Regions from separate parts of the Mesobacillus thioparans genome, predicted to be linked through region 2. Evidence: riboswitches for the same ligand, from Rfam matches in the RefSeq annotation. Region 2 holds a riboswitch; each other region holds the start of a gene.
The links. A riboswitch is a leader RNA that binds a small molecule or an ion and turns the genes downstream of it on or off. The one in region 2 is predicted to bind cyclic di-AMP.
Positions count from the first base shown of each region.

Region 1: linked by a shared signal. The riboswitch ahead of ACNAZ4_RS06450 (potassium channel family protein) and the one ahead of ACNAZ4_RS11335 (TrkH family potassium uptake protein) in region 2 are both predicted to bind cyclic di-AMP.
Region 3: linked by a shared signal. The riboswitch ahead of ACNAZ4_RS10005 (TrkH family potassium uptake protein) and the one ahead of ACNAZ4_RS11335 (TrkH family potassium uptake protein) in region 2 are both predicted to bind cyclic di-AMP.

Region 1 covers NZ_CBCSFH010000002.1:393,189-396,448, reverse strand. The annotation lists gene ACNAZ4_RS06460 (hypothetical protein) at 123-524, shown strand; gene ACNAZ4_RS06455 (hypothetical protein) at 581-748, shown strand; cyclic di-AMP (ydaO/yuaA leader) riboswitch at 864-1,020, shown strand; gene ACNAZ4_RS06450 (potassium channel family protein) at 1,090-1,746, shown strand; gene ACNAZ4_RS06445 (TrkH family potassium uptake protein) at 1,747-3,069, shown strand; gene ACNAZ4_RS06440 (3-ketoacyl-ACP reductase) at 3,196-3,260, opposite strand, start outside.
Region 2 covers NZ_CBCSFH010000006.1:14,019-17,278, reverse strand. The annotation lists gene ACNAZ4_RS11345 (M6 family metalloprotease domain-containing protein) at 1-45, shown strand, start outside; gene ACNAZ4_RS11340 (diacylglycerol/lipid kinase family protein) at 82-975, opposite strand; cyclic di-AMP (ydaO/yuaA leader) riboswitch at 1,261-1,403, shown strand; gene ACNAZ4_RS11335 (TrkH family potassium uptake protein) at 1,582-2,922, shown strand; gene ACNAZ4_RS11330 (potassium channel family protein) at 2,936-3,260, shown strand, end outside.
Region 3 covers NZ_CBCSFH010000004.1:267,435-270,694, reverse strand. The annotation lists gene ACNAZ4_RS10015 (DUF4179 domain-containing protein) at 1-1,129, shown strand, start outside; gene ACNAZ4_RS10010 (hypothetical protein) at 1,261-1,416, opposite strand; cyclic di-AMP (ydaO/yuaA leader) riboswitch at 1,603-1,753, shown strand; gene ACNAZ4_RS10005 (TrkH family potassium uptake protein) at 1,847-3,196, shown strand.

The sequences.
Region 1 (3,260 bases), on a different contig from region 2:
TGCTGATTTTTGATATAAGAATGTTAGAAAAAGAAAAAATTGATTGAAAGTGAGTGGCTATGTCAACTAAGAATATGTATTTTCAAATAGTGATGAGTGAATTGAAATTTCTAGGAGTCTGTATGGTTCTATTTGTGGCACACCTGGCTTTTTGGCTAGATGAAAAGGGGATTGCGGAGCACATCTTCAACCTTCACCTCACGCCTTCAATGATTCCTTTGTACGTACTGGTGATGATTTATGCTCTGGCTTTATTAATTTTTACCGTTCATTTGTCTAAAAAGATAAAAGGTCTACAGGAATCGAATCTCAATCATTCACGAAAAGCGGTTATCATTATGGCATTGGTCCATTTACTGGCATTCAGCTGTAGTTCACTTTTCGTGTTTTCACAAGACTCAAATAGTATGACATCAGTGATTCCTGGTTTATTTAGTTTGTATTTTGCAATTATGTTTATCATTTCATTGATTTTATTATTTATACTTTTCAGGAGAAGGAATAAAGATAAACTTGAGTTTTAATTATTGATCATCAAGTTAGAGTTTTATATATTTTTTATGATTGGTGGTTGTGTAAAGTGAAGGATTGGCAAAATACACTGTTTTTATTTATTCTTGGTGTTATTTCCTTTATCACACAGGAAATCGTAACCTTTGCGATGTTAGGCATTATTTTGGTGGCATTAAATAATATTCATTCTACTTTGTTAGAAATCAGAGATTATCAGAAGGAACAGACTAACTGAGTAACGAGATCAAAGCAGTCATTCTAGTAAGAGTGCCGGTTCGGCAACCAGTCTAAAACGTCAAGTTCAATAAATATTTGACAAAAGAAAATGAAAGGCGTACCTTTATATATTATTTCCATAAAGACCTTTTTGCCGAATCTTTGAGCGGGGAAACCATTTCTGATAAACATTGTTTATCTTGGGGTGAATCTTAGCTTCTTAAAGCTAAGAAGGGATACTCTCAGTCCCTAATCCGACAGCTAACTCCGCAGGTCCATTAGAGAGAAGGGTTGATGAACGCCATTGGCCATTCTTAATTAAGAATGGTCTTTTTAAAGTTGAAGGGATGTGCAATTGACATGAAAAAGCAATACGCTGTTTTGGGCTTAGGCCGTTTTGGAGGTAGTCTTGTAAAAGAGTTCTATGAATTAGGTGCTGAGGTTTTAGCAATTGACATTGATCAAGATAAAGTCGATCAGTACGCACAGTATGTAACCCATGCCGTACAATTCAACGGTATTGATCAAGAAGGTCTTAAACAAGTTGGGATTAAAAATATCGATCATGTATTTGTTTCTTTCGGTGGAAATATTGAATCAAGCGTTTTGACATGCCTGATTTTAAAAGAAATGGGTGTACCAACGGTTTGGGCTAAAGCACATAATGATAATCACGCAAAAGTTCTTGAAAAAGTGGGTGCAGACCGGGTGATCCATCCTGAACGGGATATGGCCAAAAGGATCGCAAACCATATTGTCTCAGATAAGATCATTGATTATATTGAGTTGTCGGAAAAGTATAGCATGGTGGAGATTGTGGCTACGAAAAAAATACATAATAAGTCATTAGCTGACCTGGATATAAGGGCGAAATATGGATGCAACATCGTTGGCATTCTAAGGGGGCAAGAAATCATTGTTTCGCCACCTGCAGATGAAGTCATTTCAATGGGAGACGTTTTGATCGTGATGGGCCACAACTCGGATATAAACCGTTTCGAGAGAGAAGGGGTATAGGTGAAAAAAAGCGTTATTAACCTGAATCCTTCCCAGTTACTTGTTTTAGTCTTTGCTGTGTTTATAACCTTAGGAACCATTTTGTTGAAATTGCCTTTTGCAACGGAAGACTCCATTACCTGGCTGAATGCTTTGTTCACAGCTACCTCAGCCATGACGGTGACTGGTCTGGCTGTTGTTGATACCGAATCAACTTTTACTCTATTCGGTGAAATAGTGATTGTCTCCCTTATCCAATTGGGAGGATTGGGGATCATGTCTTTTGCAATCCTAATTTATATGGTATTAGGCAAGAAAATTGGCATTAAACAGCGAATTGTCGTGCAGCAGGCATTAAATCAAACATCCATCGGCGGGGTCATCCTGTTAGTCAGGAATTTGTTCATATTTTCCTTAACGATTGAAACAATTGCCATGTTCCTGCTGGCTATCCGCTGGGTGCCTCAATTTGGTTGGGCCAAAGGACTTTATTATAGTTTTTTTCATTCAATTTCAGCGTTTAACAATGCCGGTTTTGCATTATGGTCCGACAGTTTGATGGGATTCGTGGGTGATCCGATCATCAATATCGTGATTACTTTCCTGTTTATCATAGGGGGAATTGGATTTACGGTTTTAGCTGACATGTGGAGGAAAAAGAGTTTCGGTAAATTGAGCCTCCACTCCAAAATGATGATTATAGGTACATTCATTATTAACCTCGTGGCCATGTTTATTATTTTTGTCCTGGAATACCATAACCCCAATACACTTGGGGGTCTGAATTCACTTGGAGATAAATTATGGGCTTCCTATTTTCAAGCAGTAACACCGCGAACTGCTGGATTTAACTCCCTGGATATATCGGCTTTACAGGAAGATACAATTTTCTTGTTTTTAATTCTAATGTTCATAGGCGCAGGTAGTGCTTCTACTGGTGGAGGCATAAAACTAACAACGTTTTTGGTCATTTTATTTTCTGTCATTACTTTTCTGAAGGGTAAAGAAGAAACAGTTCTAGGAAAAAGGGCTATCAGCCTTACGATTGTTTTGCGCTCTTTGGCCATATCGACAATCGCCCTTTTTTTAATTTGTTTTGGGATTTTTATTTTAAATATTACAGAAGAGGCTCCATTCATCCAAGTCGTTTTTGAGGTTATTTCTGCTTTTGGAACCGTAGGATTGTCTATGGGAATAACAGGATCCCTTACTATGATAGGAAAAGCAGTGATTATTTTTGTTATGTTTGCAGGGAAGTTAGGCCCATTGACAATGGCTTTTTCACTTGCAAATGCAACTGAATCAAGAATTAAGTATCCAAGGGAAGATGTTCTTACGGGGTGAGGCAGCAATATAATCAAGACCTTTAAATGAACCATAAACAAAAATCGCTTAACAATGACGTTAAGCGATTTTTTATTTTTCAATATTATCAGCAGTGATTTTCAGACTTTTTATGGTCTCCTAGTCTTACGGATTGGTTGACCACAATCCAGCTGTTTTCACGAGCACTCTTGGATGCAGTTTCAACCCTG
Region 2 (3,260 bases):
ATCACAGCGAAGTTCTTCTATAACTTTGATTCAAGTGTAAAATAAGACTTAAAGAAACCTGAGCCAGGGTGAAGTCCCTGTTCAGGTTTTTTGATTAGATGGCACAAAAATATCGAGATGACCCGGGAGGACTTTTCCACTGAACGGCAGCGGTTCTCCTTCTTCTCCGTCGATATTCACCACATGCGCTTTGTCGGAGGTTACATTCAGATAGGATGAACGTATATATTCGACCTCTTTGCTTTCTTCCAATTCTCCTTTTAAAAGGGAAGGGATGAGTGTAGCGATTTTTGGGATGGATAGCTTTTTGATGATAAATGTATGGAATTCACCGTCATTTACGTCTGCTTCAGGAGCAAGTGCCTCAAATCCGCCAACGGAATTTGTCAGGGCTGTTAGCAAAAGGTAGGTTTCTCCTTCCCATTTCCCGCCTTCGTGTTCTACACTGATTTCAATCGCTTCACCATTCAGGAAGGACTTAGCTCCTTCCATAAAATAAGCCAGTGGACCGAGCCTGGTTTTTTGTTCGGCGCTCACATTATAAGAGGCTTCTGCAATCGCTCCAACGGCAAGAACATTAGCAAAATAAGACTCATTAACCTTGCCGATATCGACAGGACGAGGATTTTGTTCCTCCAAAATTGAAATTGCTTTATAAGGGTCCAACGGGATATTGAGCGCCCTGGCAAAATCATTGATTGTCCCGAGCGGAATGATCCCAAAAGCAGGCCGGTGTTCTTGTTCGGCTAGTCCGTTGATGGCTTCATTGATTGTTCCGTCGCCGCCCATAGCTATGACTGCATCATACATACCAACGCAGGCTTCGGTCGCAAATGCAGCGGCATCGCCCTCTTTTTCCGTTTTTCTGATCTCTATTTCCTCATATTTGCTTCGCAAGGTTTCTTCTATTTTTTCTGCATAATCATTCGCTTTTTCTTTTCCTGAAGAAGGATTCAATATAATCATCGCTTTCATCCGAAACCACCTCCAAACAGTTTTGATAACCCTATTATTTACCTTTAATTCCCCGACTATAAACCGCGTCCCAAGGGCGGACAGATTGGTTACTGACTTAACGGGAGTGTAAAACAAAGAAAAACAGCGATTCAGTGAGAAACTCATTGATATTTTGTCATTATTGGAAAAAAATGAATGGAATACGTCATTTTTGCCTTCCTTTTCATGTTTACAACCGAAATGCGGAGGAGTATGATTACAACAGTTTCATATTTCTGGAACCTAAAACAGAATGAGTTTCATATTTCTAAATCGCTAAATCCGGCAGGAGCGGGGGAACCAATTTTGTGGATACGTCCACTTGGGGTGAAGCCTTATTCTTAAGGCGGGGCTATTCTGAGCCCTAATCCGACAGCTAACTTCGCAAGCGTTGCAGAAGAGGAAGATGAAGCTTGTGTGACGATGATCCAAAAGTCCACAAGGCTGATATCTTTTAGCCTCTGGGGGCTTTTTTGTTTTGCATGATTATAGATGCTCCAATTATATCAGGAGCCAATCAAGCATTAGTCCCTGCAAGAAATATTAGACGCATAATTCCTCATACTAAGGAAAGAGGGAAGGGCCATGCGCAGTAAATTGTTATTCAGTCTGGACCCGCCAAAAGTGCTTGTCTTCGGGTTCGGCTTGATTATTCTGTTGGGGACATTGTTGCTTACCTTGCCATCCGCCACAGTTGATGGCAGAGGCCTCCCGTTATTGGATGCCTTGTTTACGGCAACATCCGCAACTTGTGTAACAGGCCTTGTTGTCGTCGACACAGGTGATACCTTCACCAAGTTTGGGGAAATGATCATCCTGTCGATGATCCAGATTGGCGGGCTTGGTTTCATGAGCTTTGCCACACTGCTTGCATTTATTTTAGGAAAAAGAATTTCGTTCAAAGAAAGGCTGATTATCCAGGAGTCATTGAATAACGAGACGGTCGAAGGGATTGTCAGGCTTGTCAAACGGATTTTCCTTTTTACAGCGGTAATCGAGATTGCAGGCGGAGTCATTCTATCGATGCGATTTTCACAGAATATGGCTGCAGGAAAAGCCATTTACTATGGGTTTTTTCACGCGATTTCGAACTTCAATAATGCCGGATTTGATATAATGGGTGGATACAAAGGGCTTACCGCATATACTTCAGACCCAATCGTCAATATCACGATGATCACTTTGATCAGCTTTGGCGGCATCGGCTTCATTGTCATGAACGAGCTGTATGAATATCGAAGGACTAGAAGGCTATCGCTGCATTCGAAAATCGTCCTCAGCGTATCCGGTATCCTTGTGTTCGCAGGCGCGCTGATGATTTTCATTCTTGAATACAAGAACCCATCGACCTTGAAGCCTATGTCGATGACTGGTAAAATGTTCGGGGCGCTATACCAGGCCGTAACACCAAGAACAGCAGGGTCCAACACCCTGAATATCCCGGACCTTAAACAGTCCACCTTATTTTTGATCATTTTCCTGATGTTCATAGGTGCATCGCCAGGTTCCACCGGCGGAGGCATCAAGACTACTACCTTCGCCATCCTGTTAGGCGCAGTCAAGTCGCAGATTCGCGGCCGCGAAGATGTCACCTTTTTTGGCAGACGAGTGGACTACAGCATTATTTCGAAAGCACTGACGGTTACGCTGATTGCGCTATTTTTAGTAGGTTCGATTACAATGGTTTTGACGATTACGGAACCAGGGAAAGACTTTTTGATGCTCTTTTTTGAGGCTGTATCGGCCTTTTCAACTGTCGGCCTATCGATGGGCTTGACGCCTGAACTGTCATCATATGGAAAAATCCTGATTCTTATAACGATGTTTGCGGGCCGGGTTGGTCCATTGACACTTGCGTTTGCAGTGGCAAGAAAAAGAAAAGAAACTCATTATCGGCATCCAGCTGGAAAAGTGATGATTGGGTAGGAGGATAATAATTATGGCAAAGCAATATGCAGTAATCGGGATGGGGCGCTTCGGATCAAGTGTTGCCACCACCCTTTATCATGAAGGACACGAAGTACTGGCGATTGATAAAAGTGAGCAGCATATCGAAGACTATAAAGAGTTTGTAACACATGCAGTAATCGGGGATTCGACTGATGAGCAGACATTGAGGGCTGTTGGCATCAGGAATTTTGAGACCGTCATTGTTGCCATAGGAGACGACATCCAGGCAAGTATCCTCACCGTCCTGATTTTAAAAGAGATGGGCGTATCGAATGTCGTGGCCAAAGCACTTAATAAACACCATGCACAGGTAT
Region 3 (3,260 bases), on a different contig from region 2:
ACTGGCTGCTGTTGCGGTCATTTTCTTCATGCTCGCGGGCTATAATTACAACGCCTTTGCTTACTATGGAAAAAAGCTGTTCGGTTTTGACGATGTCATCAGTGGAACTATGAAGGATTTGAATGAAAAAGGGATGGGGCAGGTTGTTGACCAGCGGACGACTTTATTTGATGGGACAGAGCTGGTGATTGATGGAATCATGACGGATGAGAATCAATTGGTCATGTATTACACATTGTCTAATCCACAGGGGCTTGAAGACACACTTAGTGACCTTTTCTCTCCAGGGAAAATCACCGGTTTCCTGACAAACGCCCACGTGGAGAGCGGTGTGGCAAAGCTGAATGATGAGGGAACTGAGCTGAAGGGGACCGGGCATTTTGAGCCTGTTAATCCGTTTGCGCGAAAATTGACCCTGCATTTCGACCAGGGTCCAGAAAATAAGGAAGTGCAAATCACTTTCCCTTATGAACCGAACAAAGCGATGCAAACACAGATCAAGCAGTCTATTAAAAAAACGGTGGCAGTCGATAATGGAACACTGACGTTCAAGACGATCACGGCCACTCCCACTACAACGGTCATCAAGGGGACGATGGATGTCCCGGCATTCGATCGAATCCACTATGGCTTTACGGGTGTTGAGTTAATGGCGAATGGAAGATTCATGGATCAACTCGGCAGCGGGGTAGAGACCTCTATGAGTGGCAGCAAGTTTGAGTTGCGTTTCGATGCCCTGCCGGAAAAGTTAGAGTCGCTTGAACTGGTCGTGAAAGATTTCATTGGCTATAAGAAGCTGGATGAACAGATTCCTCTTGCAGAAGGCCGATTCAGCCTGGGCGGAAATGAGCTGTGGATTCAAGACATATCGGTGACTGAAAGAGGAGTAGAAGTCACATTCGCCACTGACAGCAATCTATTGTTGGATGGAGTAAAGATCGAAAGCGGCAACAAGCAGACTGAGCTGAAAACGACGATCAATCAGACTGAGGAAAAACAAGAGGATGGGAGGATCCTTAATAAGCGCACGATGGTATTCGATACGAAGTCCGAGCCGGAATACCTTCTGATTGAAGGCATCCACTATGTGAAACAATACAATAAAAAGGTTGATATTCCTGCCCGATAATGAAGTGGCTCAGAAGCCAACGCATGAACGTAAGATCGAAATGATTGCATAGAAAAAACCACCGTGATGAACTGCACCTCCATTGTTAGTTTTGTGTCTGACAATTTCGGTGCAGTTCATGAAAGTGGTTTTTAATCCCGCATGGCTCCTGCTTCTCGGGAGGTCATTGCCCCCTGGCCAGCCTCTACATCTTTTTGGATTTGCTGTTTTACCTGCTGGGCATCTGTGCCGGCAAATTGGGGAGTTGTCGCAGTGCTACTTTTCGGCTTTTGTTGATTCTGTTCCATATTATAGATTCCTCCTCAGTTATCGTTTTATCAGTATTAGTATTTACTAAAGCAGTATTTATATGTGCTTGGGAGATGGGGTCCTTGGAAGAGCCGTCCCTAGATGCTTATTTGGTCTGAAATGTAAAATTGGCATTGACACCAATATAATATAGGAGTAATTTATATGTATTCATTTTAATAACGAAAACCTTTTTGCTGAATCCTATGAGCGGGGGAACCATTTTTGATAAAGCGATTTTATCTTGGGGTGAATTTTAGCGCATGTGATGCTAAAAGGGGATGCTCTCAATCCCTAATCCGACAGCTAACTCCGTAAGCACGGTTGAGGGAAGGGTCTTATTGGCCATTCTTTATTTGGGATGGTCTTTTTTTGATTTTTAGGGATGGGGACTTCCATCATAAGTTGAAATGTAAAGAAGGGGTATTTTTGGTCAATATATTGAAAAAGAATCGTTTAAAACCGGCTCAGATCATTGTTTTATTTTATGTTTTCGCTGTTTTGATCTCAGCTGCGTTACTTAGCTTGCCGATCGCGTTGAAGCCGGGGGTGAGCTGGACATTCATAGATGTCTTGTTTACTGCAGTGAGTGCGGTAAGTGTAACTGGACTGACGGTCGTGTCGACACCGGATACCTTCAGTACAACAGGTGTTTTCATCCTGATGTTCATCCTCCAGTTCGGGGGGATCGGGATCATGACGCTCGGTACATTTTTTTGGCTTGTGATGCGTAAAAAAATTGGCCTTAAAGACCGGCAGTTGATCATGACGGACCAGAACCAGTCCCATATGTCGGGTCTGGTTAAACTGATGAGGCAGATATTAACCATCATCCTGATGATCGAGGCACTGGGAGCGTTGATTTTAGGGACTTATTTTCTAAGGTTTTTTTCGACATGGGAGGAAGCATACCTTCAGGGAATGTTTGCGGCTGTAAGTGCAACGACGAATGCAGGCTTTGATATTACGGGAAGCTCTATGATTCCATTTGCGCATGATTACTTCGTGCAAACTGTGAATATCATCCTGCTGACCCTGGGAGCGATCGGATTCCCTGTTTTGGTGGAGTTGAAGGATTTTTTCCTGAATCGCAAAAAACACAATCGAGCACATTTTTCTTTGTATACCAAGGTGACTTCCATGACCTTTTTTGCGCTGATGTTCTTCGGTGCATTCGCCATCTTGCTGTTTGAGTATAACCACTTTTTCAAAGATTACAATTGGCATGAATCCTTCTTCTTTGCCTGGTTTCAATCGTCATCCACAAGGAATGGCGGCCTTGCTACGATGAATGTCAGTGATTTTTCTGACCCGACATTGCTGCTTCTGTGCTTTTTGATGTTCATTGGAGCTTCGCCAAGTTCGGTAGGCGGGGGAATACGGACGACCACTTTCGCTGTGATTTTATTGGTCATTATCAACTTTGCAAAAGGGCATAACTCTATTAAAGTATTTGGCCGTGAACTGCATGAAGAAGACGTTCGGAAATCAGTGGTCGTCAGCTTTTTGGCGATCATCCTCTGTTTTGCAGCGGTGGTCATTCTGAATGCAACAGAAAAGTTCTCGATGATGGAGATCATGTTCGAGGTCAGTTCCGCTTTTGGGACAACTGGCTTGTCAATGGGGATTACGCCTGATTTAAGTTACGTCGGAAAGGTCGTCATCATAGCCATGATGTTCATCGGAAGAATCGGGATCCTTTCCTTCGTTTTCTTGTTCAACCGTGGGAAAGCGGAGCCGAAGTGCCATTATCCAAAAGAAAGATTGATTGTTGGATAGCAATTTGAAGAGGGCAGACAAGACGGCCACATAGAAAAACGCTGTTGAGATCAGAATCAACAGC